3 regions of the Mesorhizobium sp. WSM4813 genome follow, and region 2 is predicted to be linked to each of the others. Evidence: predicted binding sites of a transcription regulator. Region 2 holds the regulator's gene; each other region holds the start of a gene.

Region 1 (4,861 bases), on a different contig from region 2:
CACACCGCCCCGCGGCCGGGATCGTCAGTATCCACGCCCAGACGATTCGCTCGATCACCGTCCAGTTCAACGCACGCGGGCGCCCATGATCGCGGTCGAGATGCTGTGCGTGGTTGATACCGGCATGCCAAACCGCGCGGCAAGTGAGAGAATCGTCGCCGAACTGGTTTCGGCGGCGCCTGGCTTATCTTCCCCGTGGCTTTCACGCTGACGCCGCCGAGCCAGCTTGATCGCCTCCAGGCCCGTGGCGCGGGCGGCTTCATTGCTCTGCCATCGGTTGCTTATTCACGGGTCGCCGTGACCTTGAACAGGACGAAAGTCGTCGGTTCGGCGTCCTTCTTTGTCTTGTCGGTGACCATGAGAAACAGGTCATCCGAGAGGCGGGCCAGTCCCTCGAAGTTGTTCACTAGCATTGCATCAGGCACGGCTGAAAGCTCGGCAAGGCGGCACTCCCGTTCAGCGGAGCACGCAGCAAAGTCGAGATAGCGCAGGCGCGCTGTCGGTGCGCCGCCCTTTTCCTCGCGGGTTCGTTCCAGAACAAGGAGATTGCCGTCCGGCAACTTCTGGATCGCCTTGAGCCTGCTATCGGGCTGGAAAGCCTGGAAGGACCAGGTCGTTCCGTCAGCCGCATAAAGCGTGTGGCTGTCTTCTGGCTGGCCCTCTAGGGGCCGTTCCGGCGCCGTCAGCATGCCATGACGCTTGTCGAACGCGACCGCTTCAAGGCGGCTGTTTTTCTTGCTGTATTGCGTCTCGTCCGCCAACGGACCAGGCAGTGATATGTCACCGATCTTTTTTCCTTGCGGTGTAAAGCGGACAATCGCGGGCCCGTCTTCGAACGCGATCAGCAACTCGGTGTCGGATCGCTCGCCATTGTCGTCATTGAGCGCGGTGAGGCCTTCCGCATTGGTGACGGACCCGCCGGGAGCTTGACTTGCCGTCGCCGCGATCGGGACGGAGAAGACGGGTTGGATCTCCGCGATCTGGGTCCCGTCCATGCGAACGCGAAAATGATGGAGAACGCCGCCATCGGAGACCGCATAGAGAAGTTGCTCATCGTCATCCCAGGCCAGGCCGGAGAATTCCTCGATTCTCATTCCGTTTGCGCCCTCCGCGGGCACCTCCATGCTGTCCAAGGCCTCCAGGCTTGCCGCGCCGGCTCCGACCGCACTCGGAGTTGTCATCGCGGTTGAGGCAAGCAGCAGCGAAGCCCATGCAAGACCGTTGAACATGCGGCGAATTCCGTTTGGGTTTGTCATGCGGCTAATTCCTTTTCGATCGGTGAGGTGGCCAATTCGAGTTGTTGCGCGGGAACGCTCCCAAGCTTGCGGAGAGCCGGAAGAAACTTGTTGTGCTTCGTTCCCTGGTTCAGGATCGCGATCGCCGTGCAGTATTTTGAACAATGCTTGGTGGGGTGCTGGTGCAGCGTCCGCAGAATGCGGTCGGCTATCCCATTGCCGTTCGCGGATTTCGTTTCCAGGATGAAGCGATCATCACGAACGGCGTGCGATGAGCCAGGAGCAAAAAAACGCAGCTGGCTATCGATCGTCATACGCTCGGCGCCCTCCTTGGCGACAAGCGTCATGCGGACATAGCGCATGTCGATGACCCGCGAGAGTTCGTATGGAAAGTCCTGACGATACTGGTCGAAATAGACGCCGTGGACATAACCCAGAGCTGTCTCGTCAAGGACACCGAATTTGACAGGATCGTAGGGCAGTCGCTTCTTGATGGTGACGCCGCGCTTGTCCTTGAGCTTCACCTCGACGAAGCACAGCCCTGCCTCAATGTATTTCCGGATTCGGACTTTCGCCCGCCTGCGCCGGCCCTGATGATGATTGAAATAACTCTGCCGGTCCGCATCGTCGAAATAGCAGGTTTCGTAGGTGAATATCCGGCGCCCGCCGATCTCAAGAATATCGAAGTGCGTTGCCAGTTCAGCCGCGGCGCGGCGAAGTACGGCCGCCCCGATGACATATTTGTTGTCGAGCCGCTCCAGCATCTCGGCCTTTGCGTTGAGAGCATCCAGGCTGATCGGGGCGAAAGCCCGCTCCAGCCAAGCGTCAGTGTTTGCGATAGAAGACATTGAGCCTCGCCAATTCCGTGATGTAGTCGAGTTGGAGAACCTGATAGGACAGCACGTCGACGCCCAGGCGCTCCGAGAGTTCGGCGCGCGTGGTCTTGGGGTCAGACAGTAACGTTAGGTGGATTTTATCCAGCGTGACCTTCGCCCCGCTGACCGATTGCAGCATCTTCGGATGATCGACGATATAGGCGCCGACCAGCACGAAGAGCACGACCATCGCAGCGAAGGGCAGCGTGGTTCCCTGCACCGAAGAGATGACGGCGATAGCGACGCTGCCGAAGAAATAGGTCATCTCGGTCTTTGTCAGAGGCTCGGAGCGCAGCGTGAACAGCGCCAGAATGGCGAACAGACCAAAACCGGCTGCCACGCTGAAATTCACCGACGACAGGATGGTCAGCACTGCGAAGACGAATATATTGAACAGCGCTGCGGCCGTGACCAATTCCTTGTCGCGGTACCGTCGATAATACATGCCGAAGACAAGCAGCATCATTCCGACAAGGTTCATGGCGAACCTGATCGACTGAGCCGCGAGCGGATCTTGTAGGGCCTGCAGGAGGTCGCGATTCATGACGCACTCGCCACAGCGACGCCGGGCACCCCCACCAAAGTCAGCCGGATAATATGCATTTCAGCTCCTGGTTTGTTCCGTGGCGCCATCCGTGGCGCTGACGTGGAGAACGGGCGATTTTCGTTTCTATTCCGTTGGAAAGTCAGAACATCCGAAACAGGTGGCAGCGCCAAGTTTGTTTACGATCAACAGCTTGCCCGGAGGCATTTCGCGAATGTGACAGTCCGATGACACCTTTATGAACTAGGCCGGCTAAGACCACGTGTGATCCCGGCGAGATTTTGGAGAGCCGCAGATTAGATTTTGGAGAACGTAAGATTAGAGTCCGGTAAGAACCGGTCGAAGTTCTCAAGATCGCGGCCGGCTTCGCGACCTTTGTCGCACCGAGTCAGGGGCGGAGGGCGGGCATCAGAAGACAGGTCAAGACGCCGGCTCACGCTTGGCGGCCGTCAGCTCGTTCCCCGCGGCGCTCCTGCTCCTCATCCTGCATTGGCAGGCCTACAAGGATAATCCGGTGCGAGGTTTGCTTCACACTGCTGTGCAGAGCCCCGAGCGAACGATAACCTCGGGGTCGAAGCCGATGGCGGAAGTGAGCGTCTGGGAGGGCGGTGCATGACCGTGTCGAACGCGAGTTGAACAGCCTGAAAAGCGCATGCTCGAAGTGCGGCTCGCCTATGAGCCGAGAGGCGTGTCTACGGGAACAGTTCTTGTTCTGACCCCAACAGGGGTGGCAGACCTTCATGTTAGGCTTCTGCGACCGCTTTCGAACTCTGCAGACCCCCGTCTGCCGGGCAGTGAATGGCTGGTTTGCGACCGAAACCTGACCATTGAGTTTGGTCCTAAGCTGCGCTCGGCGGCCCTGGCTGTGTCAAATCACCGAATCGGTCCAGCGAACGATGTCCTTGGCGGCATCGCCGAACGCAATGTCGAGCGCGCTGACATAGGCCTGGTTGCCGCTGCCCGAGACCGGCGCGGTCGCGGTGAAGCTCTTCGAGGCGCGCACCTCGCCATTGCGGTCGTTCAGTATCCGCACGAACAGCTCGACCTCGGCATGTTCGCCGCCGTCAACCCGGACTTCGAAGGAACGGACCTCGACGATCACCTGATAGTCGATCGCCAGCCCCTCGCCCGGCTTGCCGACACCGGCGAAGCTGCCCGAGCGCTGGAATGTCTCGGCCAGCCGCGCCTGCACGATCAGCGGCAGCCGATCGGCCCATTGCGCGCCCTTGAGGTACTGGATCGAACGCACGGACGGCTTGATGACGATGTTCTGGCTGTCCAGCGCCTTGAGCGCGGAGGGTTGGGCAATGAGGATCTGGCGGCGGCTGCGGCCGCGCGCATCGAGCGGCGGCGCCGACAGTTCGAATGTATCCAGGGGCGCCGGCCCGCCGCCCGGCAAGAACGCGCAACTGGCTAGCGAAAGCGTAAGCAATGCCACACCCGCTTTGAGCCCGCCTGATTTGACCCCGCCCAATTTAAGCACCACCGACTTCACACGCGATCCCCGTTGTCCCCGAACCGAATGAGCAATCCGCATCCGCAGTGCACTTGCCTGCTGTTCTTGGGGCGGACGAAAGCCGAAGTCAACGCCGCACCCGGCCGTCGAATTGCCGAACCTCGCCTTCGCCGCCTGACAGGATTCGCTGCGGATTGCGGCTGAGATCCGTTACCGCCTCTTCGATGCGGGTGATCGAACGGCGGCTGTCCTGGACCAGCGCTTCGACGTCCTGCAGGCCCTGACCGGAGAATCGGGCCAGATTGTCGGTGATGGTGCCAAGACGGGCGTTCAGCGTGTCGGCTACCTGCTTGAAGGATTTCAGCGTGTTCCTGGCATCGGCTATCATGCCGTCGGCCTGGCCTGAGCCGAGCAATGTATCGACCTTGGCAAGGATGCCGTCGACGCGCACCGAAGCGTCGTTGAGACGCTCCGCGAGCTGCTGCGCGTCCTTGATCGTCTGGTCGATATCGTCGGCACGGTTGGCGAATTTGCTGGTGACCTTGGCGATGTCGGCGGCAGCCTCGTTGGCGTTTTCGCTGGCCTTCTGGATGTTGGCCAGCGCGGTGCGAACCTGTGCCGGGTCGATGCCGTCGAGAACACCGTCGACCTTGGCCAGAGTGCCTTGCGTCCTTTGGGCGAAATCGTTGATCGATCCCACCGCCGTGTCGACATTCCTCACGACCCTGTCGAACTGCTTGCTGGTTTCCTT
Region 2 (4,861 bases):
AAGGGGGTAGAGGATATGAACATCATGACGGAAGCCGGCGTCGAACAGAAACTGAGCAGCGGAACCAACGCCCCTTCGATCAAGATGAAGGGCGAAAAGGTCTCCGTTCATTACGGCGAGAAGCGGGCTCTGTTCGACGTGGATCTCGATGTCCGCGAGAACCAGGTGACAGCGTTGATCGGCCCATCGGGCTGTGGCAAGTCGACCTTCCTGCGTTGCCTGAACCGAATGAACGACACCATCGATATCGCGCGGGTGAGCGGCAAGATCACGCTCGACGGTGAGGATGTCTACGACCCGAAAATCGATGTCGTCGAGCTGCGAGCTCGCGTCGGCATGGTATTCCAGAAGCCGAACCCGTTTCCGAAGTCGATCTATGAAAACGTCGCCTACGGTCCGCGCATTCACGGCCTGGCCAGGAGCAAGGCCGAGTTGGACGGCATCGTCGAATCGAGCCTGAAGAAGGCCGGCCTGTTCAACGAGGTCAAGGATCGCCTGCTCGAGTCGGGCACCGGCCTCTCCGGCGGACAGCAGCAGCGCCTGTGCATCGCGCGCGCCATCGCCGTGTCGCCGGAAGTAATCCTGATGGACGAGCCCTGTTCGGCGTTGGATCCGATCGCCACCGCCCGCGTCGAGGAACTGATCGACGAACTGCGCCAGAACTACACGATCGTCATCGTCACCCATTCGATGCAGCAGGCCGCGCGCGTGTCGCAACGCACGGCGATGTTCCATCTCGGCTATCTGGTCGAGGAGGGCGCGACCGACAAGATGTTCACCAATCCCGACGACAAGCGCACCCAGGACTACATCACCGGCCGGTTCGGCTGAGCGGTCCGGCGGCGAATTTCGAACACGAGGACAGTATCATGGGTGAACACACCGTCGCATCTTTCGACGAGGAACTGGAGCACATCGACAGGCTGATCCGCGACATGGACGAGCTCGCCGCCGCGATGGTCGCAGCCTCGATCCGCGCGTTGCTTGCGTCAGACAATGCGATGGCGCAGCGCGTCGTCTCGGACGACGCCATCATGGATGCGCGGCAGCGCGAACTCGACGATAGTGCGATCACGCTGATCGCCAAGCGGCAGCCGATGGCGCAAGATCTGCGCGCCGTGGTTGGCGCAATCCGCATGGCCGGTGATCTCGAGCGCATCGGCGATTTGGCCAAGAACATAGCCAAGCGGGTCAGCGCAGTCGGGCAGAGCGCCACGCCGCGTAATCTGTCGCACGGTATCGACGCGATGGCGGATCTCGTTCTTGTGCAGCTCCGCGGCGTGGTCGAGCACTATGTGGCGCGCAATGCCGGCGCGTTGAAAGAACTGCGCGCCGACGACCAGAAGATCGACGTGAAATACACGGCGGTTTTTCGCGAACTCCTGACCTACATGATGGAGGATCCGCGCAACATCACCGCCTGCACGCATCTTCTGTTCTGCGCCAAGAATCTCGAGCGTATCGGCGATCATGTCACCAACATCGCCGAAAACGCCTACTATGTCGTGACCGGGCAGCAATTGCCGGCGGATCGCCCGAAGCTCGACGAAACGACCATGTCGGCGTCGGCGACATGACAGGAGTGACCGGCCGATGATCGCGCCGCGCATCATGGTGGTGGAGGACGAAGAGCCGCTGGGCGTCCTCCTTCGCTACAATCTGGAATCCGAAGGTTATCAGGTTGAGGTGGTGACGCGCGGCGACGAGGCCGAAATCCGGCTGCAGGAAAACGTGCCCGATCTGCTGGTGCTCGACTGGATGGTGCCGGCGGTTTCCGGCATCGAGCTTTGCCGGCGCCTTCGGGTGCGTCCCGAAACCGAGCGACTGCCGATCATCATGCTGACCGCGCGCGGCGAGGAGAGCGACCGGGTGCGCGGCCTTTCCACGGGAGCCGACGACTATCTGGTCAAGCCGTTCTCGACACCGGAATTCATGGCCAGGGTCAAGGCGCTGCTGCGCCGCGCCAAGCCCGAAGTGCTGTCCAGCGTGCTGAAGGTCGGCGACATCGTGCTCGATCGCGAGTCGCACAGGGTCTATCGCAAGAAGAGCGAGATCCGGCTCGGGCCAACCGAGTTCCGGCTGCTCGAATTCATGATGCGGCACCCGGGTCGGGTCTTCTCGCGCAGCCAGTTGCTCGACAATGTCTGGGGCGAGACGATCTACATTGACGAGCGCACGGTGGACGTCCATGTCGGACGGTTGCGCAAGGCGGTCAACAATGGTCGCATGCCCGATGTCATCCGCACCATCCGCGGCGCGGGCTATGCGATCAGGGAAGACTAGCTGATATTCAGGTGATGCCGGCCTGCGACCGGCGGCTTCCTGCGCTTACCTACAGCGCCGCGCGCCCCTGTTGGGCGCGCAAAGGACGCTGTAGAGCTTTGATTTTGCGCATGACCCTTCCGAAATCGATCTCGATTTCGGGGTCATGCGCGGGCTCACGTACCCAAAAGTACGCTCCGCTCCGGTTCTCGGAACCCACTGTTCTCGACTCGGCCTGACCTGAATCTCAACACATCCCCAAGTCGCGATCCGGCGATCCCTGCCTTCGAATTCAAGCCACGTTCTTTCCGACCGAGCCGGCTCGCGCCTGGATGCCCGGCGCGAAAATCTCCTGGTCGACGAAACTCAGCGCCCGCATGGCACAGCCTTCGCGGATCAGCGGCAGTTCGTTCGGCTCGGTGTCGAAGGAAATCGAACCCGAATGCTGGCCGCCGGCGGTCTGGGCGATGGCCTCGCGCAGGGCCGGCTCGATCAGGTCGAAGGCGGCAGCGCTGGCGCCGACCATGGCGACCGGCGCCGGATCGATCAGCGCGAATAGGCTGCCGAGCCCGAAGCCGAGTGCTTCGCCAGCCTTGCGGTAGGCTTCGCGCTCCGGTCCGTCCGTCTGGCGCGCCCGGGCCGCCAGTGCCCGCATCGCGGCGTCGCTGACATCGGCGACCGGCTCGGCGTTCTCGCTCAATTGCCTTGCGTTGCGCCAGATGGCGTAGTTGCCGGCATAGGCCTCGACGCAGCCACGCCGCCCGCAGCGGCAAAGCGCGCCGCCCGGCCGATGGATCATGTGGCCGAATTCACCGCCTGAGGAATGGGTGCCGGTGAACAGTTCGCTCTTCAGCACCAGCCCCATACCGATGCCATGCGAGAGCAGGATGGCGATGAAATCATCGCGGTAGCGATCCGGGTCGCGCCAACGCAGCGCCACGGCCATCATGTTGCAGTCGTTCTCCATGATGGCCGGGATGCCGAACTCGCGTTCCAGAATGTCGGCGAAGGCGATATTCGTCTGCGGCGTGATCGGCGACCACAACATGGCGCGCGCATGGGAATCGGTGATGCCCTGGATCGCCAGCGCGATGCGGGCGACGCTTTGGACATCGAGGTCGGGGTCTTCGAGCCGCCGCCGGACGATGGCGACACATTCGCCGATCAGCTCGTCGCGCGACATGGTCAGCGTGTCCAGCCGGCGTTGTTCCTCGGCGACCACCTGTCCGGCATAGTCGATGACGGCGACCGACAGGAAATTCAGCGACAACACGACCGCCAAGACCGCAGCGGCTTCCGGATTGAGGCTGAGGCCGACCTGCGGTCGGCCGCGTTTCATCGAAACGGTCTCGCTCGCCTTGATCTCGGTCAGGATGCCTTCCTGGATCAGGTCGGAAGAGATCGCCGATATGGTCGAATGGCTGAGGGCGGTGGTTGCGGCGATCTCGGTCCGCGACGGCTGGCCGGCCCGGCGCACGGCCGAAATCACCATGGCCCGGTTGCGCCGGCGCAAATCGTCATGACGGATTCCAACCGACATTCTTTGCTTCCTCCCTATTGCCGCGGCCGCTCATGGATCGGAAGCCGTCGGTAATGTCCGACAAATACTCGCAGAGGCAGCGGGCCCTGTCATTATTTATTCCGAGACTCGAAATAAGTCGGCAGGGACATCAAGATCGACCAGGTTTGATGTTGACAGCGCTTCGGCGTCGGACCAGTATTTTTTCGAGGCTCGAAAAAATAGAGCCTTTGTGCCGGCCTTCGGGCCAGTCTGGTCGTGCCGTACGCGGCGCAGGGAGGAATATCATGAAGAGATTCACAGCCGCCATTCTGGCGGGGGTCGCCATGTCGCTGACGCTCGCGTCGGTCGCACAGGCGAAGGACAAGGTCATTGGCGTTTCGTGGTCGAATTTCCAGGAAGAGCGCTGGAAGACCGACGAAGCCGCCATGAAGACGGCGATCGAGGCGGCCGGCGACAAGTATATTTCCGCCGATGCACAGTCCAATCCCGGCAAGCAGCTGACCGACGTCGAGAGCCTGATCTCGCAAGGCGCCAACGCGCTGATCATCCTTGCGCAGGATGCCTCGGCCATCGGGCCGGCGGTGCAGAAGGCGCTGGACGAAGGCATTCCCGTCGTCGGCTATGACCGGCTGATCGAGAACAAGGACGTCTTCTATCTGACCTTCGACAACCAGGAAGTCGGCCGCATGCAGGCCCGCGAAGTGTTCAAGGTGGCGCCGGAAGGCAATTACGTCTTCATCAAGGGCTCGGGCGCCGATCCGAATGCCGATTTCCTGTTCGCCGGCTCCATGGAAGTGCTCAAGGACGCCATCGACAGCGGCAAGATCAAGAATGTCGGCGAGGCCTATACGGACGGCTGGCTTCCCGCCAACGCCCAGAAGAATATGGAACAGTTCCTGACCGCCAACGACAACAAGGTCGATGCGGTGGTTGCCGCCAATGACGGCACCGCCGGTGGCGTCGTCGCGGCGCTGACGGCGCAAGGCTTGGCCGGATCCGTCCCGGTGTCGGGCCAGGACGGCGACCATGCCGCGCTGAACCGCATCGCGCTCGGCACGCAGACCGTATCGGTGTGGA
Region 3 (4,861 bases), on a different contig from region 2:
GGCCAGGACGCGGGCGCGCTCGATATAGCGCGGCGTTGCCAGCGCCTTGATTTCCGGCGCGATCGATTCGTTGAAGATGCCCTCATGACGGTAGGCGTTGGCCAGCGCAAGGAAGGCGCGGCCGGGATGGTCGACGCCGATGAAGGAGGCGTGGGCAATGATGTTGAGCGACTGCTTGCCGCGATATTCGGGATGCGCGCGCCAGCCGATGTCGGCAAGCAGACAGGCGGCCTGGCGGTAACGCGCCTCGTCGACGGTCTCCTCGATGCCGAAGGCGGCGAAGGTCTTGCCCGTCCACTCGACAAGCTCATGCGCGTGGGTGACCGAGCGCGAACGCAGCCGGGCGAGTTCCTCCGAGGCTGAGATCAGCGGATCTGCCTTCTGCTCGGCTTTGTCGAGCAGCGAGTAGAGAAAGCCCTCGCGCACGCCCAGCGCCGAGACGATGATCTTGGACGGCTGCATCGCCGCCATGATCTCCTGCAGCACGATGGCGCCATAAGGCAGCAGCGAGCGGCGGTTCTTTGAGACGCCCTCGATACCCCGTATCTTCTCGATCTCGCCCTTGGCGACCTGCTTGAGGAAGTTCGCAGCGCTGTCGATGCCGATCTCGTAATGGTGCATGACGCTCAGCGGATAGCTGGTCATTTCCATGTACAGCCGGGCGAGGTTTCGCCAGGTGCCGCCGACCGCATAGAACGGCCTGCCCTGTCCGCCTTTCAGGAGCTTTGCCTTCGCGAGCTCGTCGCGCGCTATCTTTGCCGCCTGGGCCAGTGAGTTCTTGGCCATGTCCTGCAGGCGCAGGCCGCCCAGCGGCAGCGTGATGCCATCGCCGATTGCCTCGCCATCAACGTCGACCAGTTCGAGGCTGCCGCCGCCGAGGTCGCCGGCGATGCCGTTGGCCGGGTGGAAGCCGGAAATGACGCCGAGTGCGGAATAATGCGCTTCCTGGCGCCCGCTCAGCACCTGGACCTCGGTCTTGAGCACATCTTCGGCGCGGTGGATGAAATCGGGGCCGTTGACCGCCTCGCGGGCGGCGGCGGTTGCCAGCACGTACATATGCTCGGCGCCGGCCTGCTCGGAAAGCGCGCGAAAACGCCGGAATTCTTCCATCGAGCGGGTCACCGCCTCGGGATCGAGCTTTCCGGTCGAGACGATGCCGCGGCCGAGGCCGGCCAGCATCTTTTCGTTGAACAGCGTGGTCGGTGAGCGCGCCAGCCCCTCATAGACGACAAGACGGATCGAGTTCGACCCGATGTCGATGATGGACAGCGGTCGGCGGTCCTGAAGCCGGCCCTGGGACGTTGAAATCATCAGCCGGTCGCTGCGGCGTTTTTCTTGCGGCGCTTGAACTGCGCGATGCGCTTGGGCGCATGCGATTTCAGCGCATCGCCCCGTCCGGAAAGGCTCGGATTGGTCATGAAATATTCCTGCGCGTTGAACGGTTCCTCGCCCTCCTCAAGCGTGGCGCGCCGGGAGGTTCCGTCAGCCAATACGTCGAAACTTTGCTGGTTGTCCATGATGTTGCCCAGCATGATCTGGCCGAGGACTTGTTCATGCACCGTTGGATTGGTGATCGGCACCATGGTTTCGACGCGGCGGTCGAGATTGCGCGGCATCAAATCGGCCGATGAGATGTAGACGACCGCCCCGTCCGACGGCAATCCGTGGCCGTTGCCGAAACAATAGATGCGACTGTGTTCGAGGAAGCGGCCGACGATCGACTTGACCCTTATGTTCTCCGACAGGCCCGGCACCTGGGGCCGCAGGCAGCAGATGCCGCGCACGACGAGATCGATCTCGACGCCAGCGCGGCTGGCGTCATAGAGCGCGTCGATGATGATCGGGTCGACCAGCGAATTCATCTTCATCCAGATGCGGGCCGGCCTGCCCTCCAGCGCATGGGCAATCTCGTCCGAAATGTGCTTGAGGATACGTTTGCGCAGCGTGAACGGCGAGATGGCCAGCCGCATCTCATCGGTCGGCTCGGCGTAGCCGGTGATGAAATTGAAAAGCTGGGCGACATCGCGGGCGATCGTCGGAGCGGTGGTGAAAAAAGACAGGTCGGTGTAGATGCGCGCGGTGACCGGGTGGTAGTTGCCGGTGCCGAGATGCACGTAGTTGCGCAGCTTGCCGTCCTCGCGCCGCACCACCAGCGACATTTTCGCGTGGGTCTTCAACTCGAGGAAGCCGAACACGACCTGAACGCCGGCGCGCTCGAGGTCGCGCGCCCAGCGGATGTTGGCTTCCTCGTCGAAGCGCGCCTTGAGCTCGACCAGCGCCGTCACCGACTTGCCGGCCTCCGCCGCGTCGACCAAAGCGCGCACGATCGGGCTGTCGTTTGAGGTGCGATAGAGCGTCTGCTTGATCGCCACCACTTCCGGGTCGGCCATCGCCTGGCGCAGAAACTGCACCACCACGTCGAAGGATTCGTAGGGATGATGAACGATGATGTCCTTCTCGCGGATGGCGGCAAAACAGTCACCGCCATGCTCGCGGATGCGCTCGGGAAAGCGCGGATTATAGGGCGTGAATTTGAGATCGTCGCGGGCGATGGCGACGATCTCGGAAATCTGGCTGAGAGCCAGCGGACCGGTGAGCACGCTGATGCGGCTCGACGAGACGGCAAGCTCGCCGGCGACGAACTCGCGCAGTTCGGCCGGCATCAGCTTATCGAATTCGATGCGGATGACCGAGCCGCGGCGGCGGCGCTTCAGCGCCGTCTCGAACAGGCGCACGAGATCCTCGGACTCCTCCTCAACCTCGATGTCACTGTCGCGGATGATGCGGAACGTGCCGGAGCCCTTGACTTCGTAGCCGGGGAACAGCTTGCCGATATAGAGACCGACCGCCTCTTCCAGCGGAATGAAGCGGACATGACGCTTGCGGTCAGGCAAGCGGATGAAGCGCTTCAGCGCCACCGGCAGACGCAGCAGCGCGCTCATCTCTTCGCCATTCCTGCGATGGCGCAGTTGCAGGGCCATCGAGAAGCCGAGATTGGGAATGAACGGGAACGGATGCGCCGGGTCGATCGAAAGCGGTGTGAGCACCGGAAACACCTGCTCCTGGAAATGATCCTCGAGCCAGGTCTTCTCGTCCTTGGTCAGCGCATCGCGGCTGATGCTCTCGATGCCTTCCTTGTCGAGCAGCAGCATCAGCGCGGAAAGGCTCTTCTGCTGGTCCTCCTGCAGGCGCTCGACCTCGCGCAGCAATTGTTCCAGCTGTTGTTCGGGGGTGCGGCCGTCCGGGCTCTTCAGCTTGATGCCTTCGCGAACCTGGCCGGCGAGCCCGGCGACACGGACCATGAAGAACTCGTCGAGATTGGCGGCCGAAATCGACAGGAAGCGGACACGCTCGAGCAGCGGATGATTGGCGTTCAGCGATTCCTCGAGGACGCGGCGGTTGAATTGCAGCCAGGAAAACTCGCGGTTGACGAAGCGGTCCGGGTTGCCGCCCTCTGGGCTCGCCACCTCGACAGTGGTGAATTCGCTCTGCACCGGCTTTAATTCGTTCATGGTTCCTGCTCGTTTCGCACCCGCTGGCCACAGCGTCGCGCGTCTTTGCGGACGCGCAAAGGACGCTCTACCACTCTTAAGCTACGCACGATCCCCAGCGAACCGAATTCGGTTTTCGGGGCCATGCCTTAACCGGCTTAGCTTATCCTGTGACAGGCTTTTACGACAGTTTGATTTCATCGATCTTGCAAAGAGACAGCTTATGATCCAGATGCAATCCAGCTACAGCGCGGCGCGTTCCTTGGACGCGCACAGGACGCGGTGGAATTTTGATTTTGCGCATGATCCGGGGTCATGCGGCAAATGCAGGAGACGACGATGGCAGGCGGTTCCATTCCCCATTTCCAGAACGATGCGGGCTATGCGGCGATCGACATCGGCGTCAAGGAGTTCATGTGCACCGGCGCCAACCCGCCTTTCGACCATCCGCATGTGTTTCTCGACATGGGAGACGACAATGAAAAGGTCTGCCCCTATTGCTCGACGCTTTATCGCTATTCGCCAAAGCTGAAGGCGACGGAAACGCAGCCTGCGGGATGCCTCTATATCGACCAGGCCGCCTGACACGCGCACGCCATCCCCATGGACGACACCCGGTCCCGGCAGGTTGTTATCGCCGGAGCCGGCGTCGCCGGACTGACTGCGGCGCTGGCATTTTCCGAGCGCGGCTATCTGGTGCGGCTGTTCGAACAGGCGCCGCGCCTCGAAGCGGCCGGCGCCGGTATCCAGCTCTCACCCAACGCAACGCGCATCCTTCGCCAGCTCGGCGTGCTCGACCGGCTGTTGCCGGCGGCGGTGCGGCCGGAGGCGGTCGTGCTCAAGGACGCCGCCACGCTGCGCGAGCTGGCGCGGGTGCCGCTTGGCGAAGCAGCCGAAGGGCGCTGGCAGGCCCCCTATCTCGTCGCTCATCGGGCTGACCTGCAAGACGCGCTGATGGCGCGCCTTGCCGAACAGCCGGAAATCAGTCTCGTCACCGGCGCGCGCGTCGGCGGCGTCGCCGCAGGACCGCGCCATACTACGGCAACAGTCGAGATTGCCGGCAAGACAGTCGAAGCCGACGGCTTTCTGCTGATCGGCGCCGACGGCGTCTGGTCGGCTATCCGCGCTTTTGGCGGGTTTGCGGCCAAAAGCCGGTTTTCGGGCGAGCTTGCCTGGCGCGCTACGATCAGTGCAGACAGTGTCGCGGGAGAAGCGCTTGCGGCGGTCGGCGCCGCCAATTGCGTGACCACCTTCCTGCATCCCGGCTTCCACCTCGTCGCCTATCCGGTCAGCAACGGCACGGCGTTCAACCTGGCCGCCTTCACCAGGGGCGAGATCATCGCCGAGAGCTGGCCGGGCCACGCCGACAC

The links. The regulator PhoB, encoded in region 2, activates phosphate uptake and scavenging genes when phosphate is short. The targets are predictions, from matches to a motif close to TGTCATNNANCTGTCAT.
Region 1: a site for PhoB is predicted at 2,871-2,887, ahead of AC0L25_RS07900 (DUF4956 domain-containing protein). Genes of this name have one in related genera too.
Region 3: a site for PhoB is predicted at 3,675-3,691, ahead of AC0L25_RS29835 (RNA degradosome polyphosphate kinase). Genes of this name have one in related genera too.

What each region holds. Positions count from the first base shown of each region.
Region 1 is NZ_JBVVQU010000010.1:61,488-66,348, reverse strand. It holds gene AC0L25_RS07915 (hypothetical protein) at 86-211, shown strand; gene AC0L25_RS07910 (esterase-like activity of phytase family protein) at 282-1,181, opposite strand; gene AC0L25_RS07905 (polyphosphate polymerase domain-containing protein) at 1,253-2,083, opposite strand; gene AC0L25_RS07900 (DUF4956 domain-containing protein) at 2,061-2,654, opposite strand; gene AC0L25_RS07895 (ABC-type transport auxiliary lipoprotein family protein) at 3,523-4,137, opposite strand; gene AC0L25_RS07890 (MlaD family protein) at 4,238-4,861, opposite strand, start outside.
Region 2 is NZ_JBVVQU010000007.1:82,224-87,084, reverse strand. It holds gene pstA (phosphate ABC transporter permease PstA) at 1-2, shown strand, start outside; gene pstB (phosphate ABC transporter ATP-binding protein PstB) at 16-831, shown strand; gene phoU (phosphate signaling complex protein PhoU) at 870-1,577, shown strand; gene phoB (phosphate regulon transcriptional regulator PhoB) at 1,594-2,283, shown strand; gene AC0L25_RS05860 (ROK family protein) at 2,555-3,802, opposite strand; gene xylF (D-xylose ABC transporter substrate-binding protein) at 4,069-4,861, shown strand, end outside.
Region 3 is NZ_JBVVQU010000081.1:592-5,452, reverse strand. It holds gene ppx (exopolyphosphatase) at 1-1,311, opposite strand, end outside; gene AC0L25_RS29835 (RNA degradosome polyphosphate kinase) at 1,311-3,512, opposite strand; gene AC0L25_RS29830 (zinc-finger domain-containing protein) at 3,831-4,076, shown strand; gene AC0L25_RS29825 (FAD-dependent monooxygenase) at 4,095-4,861, shown strand, end outside.